3 regions of the Acidovorax sp. K2F genome follow, and region 1 is predicted to be linked to each of the others. Evidence: predicted binding sites of a transcription regulator. Region 1 holds the regulator's gene; each other region holds the start of a gene.
What was found. Region 1 encodes LexA, which represses DNA repair genes until DNA is damaged. Its sites were predicted from a motif close to ACTGTATNNNNATACAGT; they were not measured.
Positions count from the first base shown of each region.

Region 2: the regulator LexA is predicted to act here: its motif matches at 1,966-1,983, upstream of recA (recombinase RecA).
Region 3: the regulator LexA is predicted to act here: its motif matches at 1,819-1,836, upstream of N4G42_RS17255 (PA0069 family radical SAM protein).

Region 1 is NZ_JAOBSQ010000038.1:28,764-32,019, forward strand. Features, by position in the region: gene N4G42_RS14475 (DUF6152 family protein) at 1-199, opposite strand, end outside; gene N4G42_RS14480 (hypothetical protein) at 228-647, opposite strand; gene N4G42_RS14485 (asparaginase) at 667-1,626, opposite strand; gene lexA (transcriptional repressor LexA) at 1,710-2,384, shown strand.
Region 2 is NZ_JAOBSQ010000059.1:178,890-182,145, forward strand. Features, by position in the region: gene argC (N-acetyl-gamma-glutamyl-phosphate reductase) at 1-231, shown strand, start outside; gene recX (recombination regulator RecX) at 287-745, opposite strand; gene recA (recombinase RecA) at 830-1,906, opposite strand; gene N4G42_RS23610 (MarR family winged helix-turn-helix transcriptional regulator) at 2,047-2,568, shown strand; gene N4G42_RS23615 (LysR substrate-binding domain-containing protein) at 2,541-3,256, opposite strand, start outside.
Region 3 is NZ_JAOBSQ010000045.1:52,573-55,828, forward strand. Features, by position in the region: gene N4G42_RS17250 (sodium-dependent bicarbonate transport family permease) at 1-463, shown strand, start outside; gene N4G42_RS17255 (PA0069 family radical SAM protein) at 525-1,784, opposite strand; gene N4G42_RS17260 (ammonium transporter) at 1,995-3,197, shown strand.

The sequences.
Region 1 (3,256 bases):
CAAGGTCCGCTGGCAACTGGAGCGCAGTGGGCAGTTCCAGCTCCAGCTCTGCGTGCGGGTTTTGCCAGCGCACTTTGCGCGCTGTGCCCTCAAGATACAGCGGTCGGTCTGCATCGAAACTGCTCCAGCCATGGTGGGCGTGCACCCCCAAAGGCAAGGCACTGGCGGCGATCAGCACATGGCGACGTTGCAGGCTCATACAGACTCCTGATGAAAAGGGGGCGATCTCAAAGATACGCAATCCAGCGGCCACAAGCCACCACCGCCAGCCACACCATGGTGGATGCCAGCATCTGAAGGCGGGCCAGCCCGTCCAGGCGCGTGAGGGAATCACGTGCATGGAACCACGCCGCGTTACAGCCCGCAAGCATTAACAACAGCATCTTCAAGGTAAAGGCGCGGTTGCTGAGCAACTCTGATGGCTGGGTAGCAAACATCAACAGACCCGACGCTGCCGCCAATCCAAAGCCACACCCGGCCAAAGTCAGACCCAGCCGGGCGAGGTCTTTCATCGGCAAGGCCGCACCGCGCCCAAACACCCGCAACTCCAGCAACACCAGATTGCCCAGCAACAGCGCAATGCCCACAATGTGGACGACTTCGAGCGCGGGATAAGCCCAGGCGTGTGTCTTGAGTGCGGTGAACACGGCTGGCAGTCCTTTTCGATCAATCCGCCCGCAGCAAATCAAGCATCAGAGCGACCCGCGCCTTGACTGGCGACAGGCCTTGCGAGGCAGGCAGCGCATCACCCGGCTTGGGTAGCACCTGTCCCTCGGCGCAGCGGGTGGAGCGCACCACCCGCACCCCGGCTTTCTGCGCGCGCACCAGGGCAGCCTCCAGATCGTGGTGGATCGTGCCATTGCCGGTGCAGGCCACCACCAGGCCCTGCACGCCCTCTCGCACCAGCGCATCTACCGCCCTGCCCGATGCCCCCGCATGGTTCATGACGATTTCCACCCACGGCCAAGCCACAGCGTTCACTATATTATTCATAGCGCTATCGGCATGATCTACATGCGCTACCAGGCTACTGCATGCCCAGCGGACCACGCCCTCTTCCACCCATCCCAAAGGACCGGCCTCGCCCGAGCTGAAGGCATTGACGCGGTAGGGATGCACCTTTTGCACATACCGTGCGCCATGCACTTCACCCGCCGCAACAGCCAGCACACCTGTGGCACCGGGTGCCAATACCGCTGCCACAGCGTCCAGCAGATTCTGGGGTCCATCGGGGGTCAGGGCTGTGGCGGGCCGCATGGCGCAGGTCAGCACCACGGGCTTGCGCGCATCCAGCGCCTCGTGCAAAAACCACGCGGTCTCTTCCAGGGTGTCCGTGCCATGGGTGATGACCACACCTCTCACCTCCGGGTCGCTCAAATGGTGCGCGCACCGCAGTGCCAGCGTGCGCCACACCTCGCAATCCATGTCCTTGCTGTCGATCTGCGCCACCTGCTCTGCAGCCAAGGCGCCCCCTGCCAGTGCCTGCAAGCCTGGCACGGCCGTCAGAAGTTGCTCCACCCCCACCTGGGCCGCGGTGTAGCCGATGTTGTCTCCCGCCTGTGCAGAGGTGCCCGCGATCGTGCCACCGGTGCCCAAAACCACAATTTTTTGCCCACTCACTTGCATACTCCGAAAAACTGGTGAAAAATACAGTTACTGGATTAAAAAACAGTTGTTCGCCACTGTAACCGCCTGCACCGGAAACCACCATGCTCGACAACCCCAAACTCACCGCCCGCCAGCAGCAGATTCTGGATCTCATCCAGACCGCCATCGCACGCACCGGCGCGCCTCCCACCCGCGCAGAAATCGCGGCCGAGCTGGGTTTCAAGTCAGCCAACGCGGCAGAAGAGCACCTGCAGGCCCTGGCCCGCAAAGGGGTGATCGAACTGGTCAGCGGCACCTCGCGCGGCATCCGCTTGCGCGGAGACACAGTGCGCTCCATCAACGCAGCCCGTGGCAACCAATTCAGTCTGCCCATCCCGGGTCTGTCGCAGCTGGTCTTGCCCCTGGTAGGTCGGGTGGCTGCTGGGTCGCCCATTCTCGCGCAGGAACATGTGGACCAGACCTACAGCGTGGAAAACAGCCTCTTCCAACACAAGCCCGACTACTTGCTCAAGGTGCGGGGCATGTCCATGCGCGACGCCGGCATCATGGATGGTGACTTGCTCGCCGTGCAGTCCACCCGTGAGGCTCGCAATGGTCAGATCATCGTGGCCCGCCTGGGCGATGATGTCACCGTCAAGCGACTTCGCCGCACGGCCACTGCCATCGAGTTGCTGCCCGAAAACCCCGACTATCCCGTGATCGTGGTGCAGCCCGGCGAGCCCTTCGAAATCGAAGGACTGGCAGTGGGACTTATCCGCAACACCATGCTGATGTAGCGTGTGCCCCAGGGGCCGCACCGTGGGTGGCGGGCGTTTGGTGAACGGATACAACCGATTCACCAGCCCTGCGGTGCAGGTCCCGTTGAATGCCAAGGCCTCTCACGCAATGCTTGATGGATCGGCGGAGCAGCTGTCTGCACGGTCGAGGGATCAACTCGCACTGCGTCTGTCTGCACTGGTGTTCGACCACTTTGCAATCCTGCCTATGTTCAACCCCCGACTTTCGGAGTTTTCACATGGGAATTGCTTTGTTCACCCTGTCTGCTGTGCAGAACCCTCTTCGCAGTCTTAAAAAGCTGCTTGCCAACCCAGCCAGTGCACCCAAAGACCGACTGGACCTGCAGGCACTGCCAGTCGGCATGAGACATGCCAGGCCAGGCAACGCCCCAGCATCGGCCTCCCGCAGCGACGACGCCCAAACCCTGGTCCCCAGCAACTCCACAGAGCCACTGGCACAACGTCCATTGCGCGGAAATTGGCCCTTTACCGCCAAACCTCCAGTACGAACGCCAGAAAGCCCGACCAGATCCGCTGCCACCCACCGCTCCTTCCTGCCAACACACATGGCCGGCAGCAAACGTCAGGCCTTTTTGGCGTCAGTGGGTGCAGATAACTGCCCACCACAATCCACCCGGGTGCTGCGCCGGGCCTCTGACGCAGGCACCTGCCGCCTGGTAATTGCCGGCCGAATGGCCGATGTGTGCGCAGAGCTGGACCGCCTGGCAGCATCCGAGGCGCTCCGGGCCTGATTCGCAGAGCGCAGCAGGCGCCACGAGCGCCAAGCCCTCTTCTACGCCCCGCGCACCAAGGCTGCGGCAATGTCAGGCAGTGCTCGATCCGCAAACGTCTAACACCGGGGCACCGGCAGG
Region 2 (3,256 bases), on a different contig from region 1:
GCCAGCCACTACAGCCGCACCAACACGCCAGAACAATGGGTCAGCGTGCTGCCCCCCACCGACGATTTGAAGCTGGCCGCCGACACGCTGACCGACACCAACAAGCTGGAGCTGCGCGTGTTTGCCAACGAGCAGTACCGGCAGGCCGTGGTCATCGCGCGCCTGGACAACCTGGGCAAGGGCGCCAGTGGCGCTGCAGTGCAGAACCTGCAATTGATGCTGGGCGTGTAAACACCTCAGAGCGCATCAGGAAGCGGGACCGATGCCCCGCTTGTTGGCGTTGCGGTCAGCCCTCGTCAGACGCATCGGCGCCCAGCACCGCGCGCCGCGCCACATCGCCTGAGAACCCCCGCACCAGCAAAAACCGCATCTGCTTGGCGCGGGTTTGCGGATCTGCGGCGGGCTCGCCAAACTTGCGGCGCCACACCTCGCGGGCACGCTCCAGTTCGCTGCCCTGCAGCTGGGCCACTGCTTGCTGCACAGCCTCTGCGCCCAGCCCCTTGGACTGCAGCTCCTGCCGGATGCGCGATGCACCCAGACGCACTGCGCGCCGGTGCAACACCGACTCCACCACCCTGGCTTCGCTGATGAAGTCCTTGGCCTGCAGGTCGTCCAGCACAGCCTCCAGGTCTTCGCCCTCTTGCACATGCGGCGCGAGCTTGCGCTGCAGCTCGGCGCGCGAATGCTCCCGCTGGCTCAGTAGCCGCAGCGCACGGCCCTTGAGCGAGAGCGCAGTGAATCCCATGACTGACCAAATGCTATATTTTCAATAGCTACAGACGCATATGATATGAGCGCCTGCAGGCTATTTAGCTTCAAAAACCGGAAATCACTCGTCTGCAGCCGCTGCTGGGGCCTGCAGTGCGCCAGGCAGCAGCGCAATGCCCAGGCCTTCACGCACCTTGTTCTCAATCTCGCGGGCCAGGTCGGGGTTCTCGCGCAAAAACTCACGCGCGTTGTCACGGCCCTGGCCGATCTTTTCGCCGTTGTAGGCGTACCAGGCACCGCTCTTTTCCACGATCTTGGCCGTCACGCCCATGTCGATGATCTCGCCCTCGCGGCTGATGCCTTCACCGAACAGGATGTCGAACTCGGCCGTCTTGAAGGGCGGGCTCACCTTGTTCTTGACCACCTTGACCTTGGTCTCGTTGCCGATGGCTTCGTCGCCCTTCTTGATCGTGCCGGTGCGGCGGATGTCGAGGCGCACCGAGGCGTAGAACTTGAGCGCATTGCCGCCGGTCGTCGTTTCGGGCGAGCCGAACATCACGCCGATCTTCATGCGGATCTGGTTGATGAAGATGACCATGCAGTTGGTCTTCTTGATCGTGGCGGTGAGCTTGCGCAGCGCCTGGCTCATCAGGCGGGCTTGCAGACCGGGCAGGGCGTCGCCCATCTCGCCTTCGATTTCGGCCTTGGGCGTGAGCGCAGCCACCGAGTCCACCACGATCAGGTCCACGGCGCCGGAGCGCACCAGGCTGTCCACGATTTCCAGCGCCTGCTCGCCGGTGTCAGGCTGGCTGATTAGCAGGTCGGACAGCTGCACACCCAGCTTCTGGGCGTACTGCACATCCAGGGCGTGCTCTGCGTCGACAAACGCGCAGGTGCCGCCTTGCTTTTGCATTTCGGCAATCACCTGCAGCGTGAGCGTGGTCTTGCCCGACGATTCCGGGCCATAGATTTCGACCACACGGCCACGGGGCAGGCCGCCCACGCCCAGCGCAATGTCCAGGCCCAGCGAGCCGGTGGAGACGACCTGGATGTCCTCGATCACCTCGCCTTCACCGAGGCGCATGATCGTGCCCTTGCCGAATTGCTTCTCGATCTGGGCGAGCGCGGCGGCCAGAGCCTTGGCCTTTTCCGTGTTCACGGGCAATGCGGGGTTAGTGCCTTTGACTGCGACGTCCATGAGAAACTCCTTGAAAAACAACAGGTTGGATGCTTGCATTGCTCTGCGGTTAATCACAGGCTGGATGCTTGAACAGTAGTTTATGCGAGCAATGAAATCCAGATAAAGCGATTTTTAGTCAGTTTGCCTGACAATATCGAATGCCCGATTTTTCTCCAGCCGCCCCCCTTGCCACGCCCGCCCCGGTGCCTGACGACCGCTGGCGCCAGACCCACCTGGGCCGCCTGATGGGCAGCGCCCTGCGCCGCTTCGACGCGCGGGTACTGCAGCTCATGGCGCGCAATGTGGAGGTGCCGCTGGCGCTGTCCAACCTGGCGGCACGCGACCAGGTGACGGCTGCACACGTGCACATCACCCGGCACCTGGCCTTGCAGGGCGACCGGTTGACCGATCTGGCCCAACGCGCGGGCATGACCAAGCAGGCCATGGCCAACCTGGTGGACCAGTGCGAGGCATGGGGGCTGGTCACGCGCGAGGCCGACCCGCTGGATGCGCGGGCGCGCCGCGTGTGCTTCACGCCCACCGGCCTGGCGTGGCTGCAAGCGTTCCGGGATGCCGTGGCGCAGGCCGAGGCGGAGTTCCGCGACGAAGTGGGCCATGACGTGGCCACCGTGGTGGCCATTGGGCTGGAGGCCTATGCGGGCGGCGATACGGGTGCCTGAGCCCCCATCGGCTCGGCGCACGCCAGCAGCCATTCCCTGAAGCACTGCAGCGCGTGCAGCTGCGTGCGGCCTTCGGGGTAGCAGAACCAGTAGCCCACATCACTCCGGTAACCGCCGCGCAGGTCGGCGTCGGGCAGGGGCTCGCGCACCAGGCCTGCCGTGATTTCATCCTGCACCAGACAGCGCGGCACCAGCGCCAGGCCCATGCCTGCCATCACGGCGCGGATCATGGTCTGGAACTGGTCGAACTGTGGCCCGGCCAGCGGGTCGACGAGGCCCTCCACCCCGTGCGTCTCGCTCCAGCGCAACCACGCCTCGGGCACGGTCACGTGGCGCAGCAGCGTGTAGCGGGCCACATCGCGCGGGGTGTGGATGGGCCAGTCGGCCACCTTGGTGCGGGGGGCGATCAGCGCCACCTCGTTGCCCGTGATGTGATGGGCGTGCGCGCCGGGCCAGTGGCCGTCGCCGAACAGGATGGCGCAGTCCAGCTCGGGGCGGGTGAAGTCGTAGCTGTGCACATAGGGCACAAAGTGCAGCGTGATTTGCGGGTGCTGCTGCTGGAACTGCGGCAGGCGTGGGATGAGCCATTTGGCCGCAAACGTGGGCAGGCTGGACAGGTGCAGCGCCCCCCCACCGTCATCGCTGGTGATCAGCTCCAGCGTGGCGGCCTCCAGCTGCGCCAGCACGC
Region 3 (3,256 bases), on a different contig from region 1:
CACCGACGGCACCCAGTTGCTGCTGCTGGGCGCCATGGTGATCGGCATGGTGACTGGCGATGCTGGCAAGGCGGCCATGCAGCCGTTCTCGGGCGATCTGTTCAAGGGCATGCTGTGCCTGTTCTTGCTGGACATGGGCCTGTCCACGGCTCGCAACCTGCCTGCGGTGCGCAAGCAGTCGCCATGGCTGCTGGCTTACGCGGTGCTGGGGCCGCTGACGCACGCCAGTCTGGCCCTGGCGCTGGCCTGGCTGCTGCAGGTGCCCACGGGGGATGCCGTGCTGCTCATGGTGCTGGCCGCCAGCGCGTCCTACATCGCGGTGCCTGCCGTGGTGCGCTATGCCATCCCCGAAGCCGACCCGTCGCTGTATGTGAGCCTCTCGCTGGGGGTGACGTTTCCGCTGAACATCCTGGTGGGTATTCCGCTGTACACGCAGGTGGTACAGCGGGTGTGGGGGGGCTGACGAGGCAACGCATTGCGGCCTGCGGCGCGCAGTGCAAAGTGCAAGGAGAAGGGCACGGGATCTAGAAGAGGCTCCCCTGCCCTTTCAGCAGCCCTGGCCTGAACTGCCCCAGGTCCAGCCCCTCGCGCTCCCGGTTGAGCCCCAGGCGGCGGCAGATGTTGGCAAACCGCTGGCGCAGCAGGTCGGCCCAGAGCCCGCTGCCTTTCATGCGGGTGGCAAAGTCGCTGTCATAGGTCTTGCCGGCTGCGCGCTGGGCCCCGGTCAGGGGGTGCAGGTCTTGCACCCGGGCCATGACGCGCGCTGCACGCTGCGGGTAGTGCACGGCGAGCCACTCTCGAAACAATGCATCCAGCTCCCACGGTAGCCGCAGCACAGTGTAGAACGCGGTGCGCGCACCGGCCTCGCGTGCGGCCTCCAGTACCTGCTCCATGTCTTCGGTGATGAACGGGATCTGGGGCGCCACGCTCACGCCCACCGGCACACCCGCCTCGGCCAGCGCACGGATGGTGCGCAGGCGCCGGTGGGGCGCGGCGGCGCGGGGTTCCATGCGGCGAGCCAGCGCAGCGTCGAGTGTGGTGATGGTGATGTACACCGCCGCCAAGCGCTGCGCTGCCAGCGGGGCGAGCAGGTCCAGGTCGCGCTCCACGCCGCTGGATTTGGTGATCAGCGAAAACGGGTGGCGCGCCTCGCGCATCACTTCGATCACGCTGCGCGTGAGCTTCAGGTCACGCTCCACGGGCTGGTAGCAGTCGGTGGCGGAGCCGATGTTGAGCAAACGCGGCACGTAACGCGGCTGTGCAAGCTCTTGACACAACACCTGCGCCACGTTGTGCTTGGCCACGATCTGCGTCTCAAAGTCGAGCCCGGGCGAAAAATTGAGGTAGCTGTGTGTGGGACGGGCGTAGCAGTAGATGCAGCCGTGCTCGCAGCCCCGGTAGGGGTTGACCGAGAGTTCAAAAAAGATGTCTGGCGAGTCGTTGGCGCAGATGGCGCTGCGTGCCGTCTCGAAATGCACGCGGGTGGCGGGTGAGGGGCTGGCGCAGGCTCCCTCGTCGCCCCCGCCCCATGCATCACCCTCTTCAGCCCCCCTGCCGTTCGGGCTGCCACCCTCAGCCGTACCCGTGCCACCCTGCTCCACGCCCTCGGCCCTGCCAAGGGCGCGCGGATGGTTCCACCCATCATCCGCACGTTCGCGCTGGTCTTTGGCAAAGCGGTGGGCCATGGCCGTGGCGGCACCGCGCCCGCGGATGGCCTGCAGCGGAATGCGGATGTCCTGCGGCCGTGCAGGCAGGTCGTCGTCGGGAGGGTCAAGTGAACTCATGGCGATCGAGTGGTGGAGCAGCATGCACGATAAAACTGTTTATTTATACAGTATTTGTCCGCCACCTACAAACCCACCCTCTGGCAAAGCCCCAATTCGGTGCAAAGCCTTGCACCAACTCCTGGCGCACTTCTTGCTTCAACTTGGTGCAAATCTGTGGCGTCGGATGAAAACGCACCAGAGTCGATCAATCACTATCGCGAGGACGTTATGGAAGCACTCAAACAGGGCACAGATGCCTTGTTCATCTTGCTCGGGGCGATCATGGTGTTGGCCATGCACGCCGGGTTTGCGTTTCTGGAGCTGGGCACAGTCCGCAAAAAGAATCAGGTGAATGCGCTGGTCAAGATCCTGGTGGACTTTTCGGTGTCCACGGTGGTCTATTTTGTGGTCGGCTACACAGTGGCCTACGGCACGCATTTCTTCATCGGTGCCGAATCGCTGGCGCAGCAAAGCGGCTATGCGCTGGTCAAGTTCTTCTTCTTGCTCACGTTTGCGGCAGCCATTCCAGCCATTGTGTCGGGCGGCATCGCGGAGCGCGCCAAGTTTTGGCCGCAACTGCTGGCAACAGCAGTCATCGTGGGCTTTGTGTACCCGTTTTTTGAGGGTATTGCCTGGAACCAGCATTTTGGCGTGCAGGGCTGGATCAAGGCGCTGACGGGCGAAGAGTTCCACGACTTTGCGGGCTCGGTGGTGGTGCACGCCATGGGCGGCTGGATTGCGTTGCCGGCGGTGATCCTGCTGGGCTCTCGCGCCAACCGCTACCGCAAGGACGGTGCGATCTCGGCCCACCCGCCGTCCAACATCCCGTTCCTGGCGCTGGGCGCCTGGGTGCTGGTGGTGGGCTGGTTCGGCTTCAATGTGATGAGCGCGCAGACCGTGGACAAGCTTTCGGGCCTCGTCGCGGTGAACTCGCTGATGGCCATGGTGGGCGGCACGCTGGCCGCCCTGGTGCTGGGCAAGAACGACCCCGGCTTTGTGCACAACGGCCCGCTGGCGGGTCTGGTGGCCGTGTGTGCGGGCTCGGACCTCATGCACCCGCTGGGTGCGCTGGTGGTCGGCGCGGTGGCCGGGGCCATTTTTGTGCTGATGTTCACCCTGACGCAAAACAAATGGAAGATCGACGACGTGCTGGGCGTATGGCCGCTGCACGGGCTGTGCGGCACTTGGGGCGGACTGGCTGCGGGTATCTTTGGCAGCAAGGCGTTGGGCGGGCTGGGCGGGGTCAGCCTGTCGGCCCAGCTCATCGGCACCGGCTTGGGCGTGCTCTGGGCCCTGGTTGGCGGCGTGGCGGTGTACGGCATCCTCAAGCAGACGGTGGGTATCCGCCTGACACAGGAAGAAGAGTTTGACGGCGCCGACCTGAGCATCCACAAGATCAGCGCCACGCCCGACCGCGAAGTGAGCTGGTAGCCAGCCCAACCGGCGGCGGCCCGGGCCCGGCACCACGCCTGGTGCAAGGCCCAGCCGTC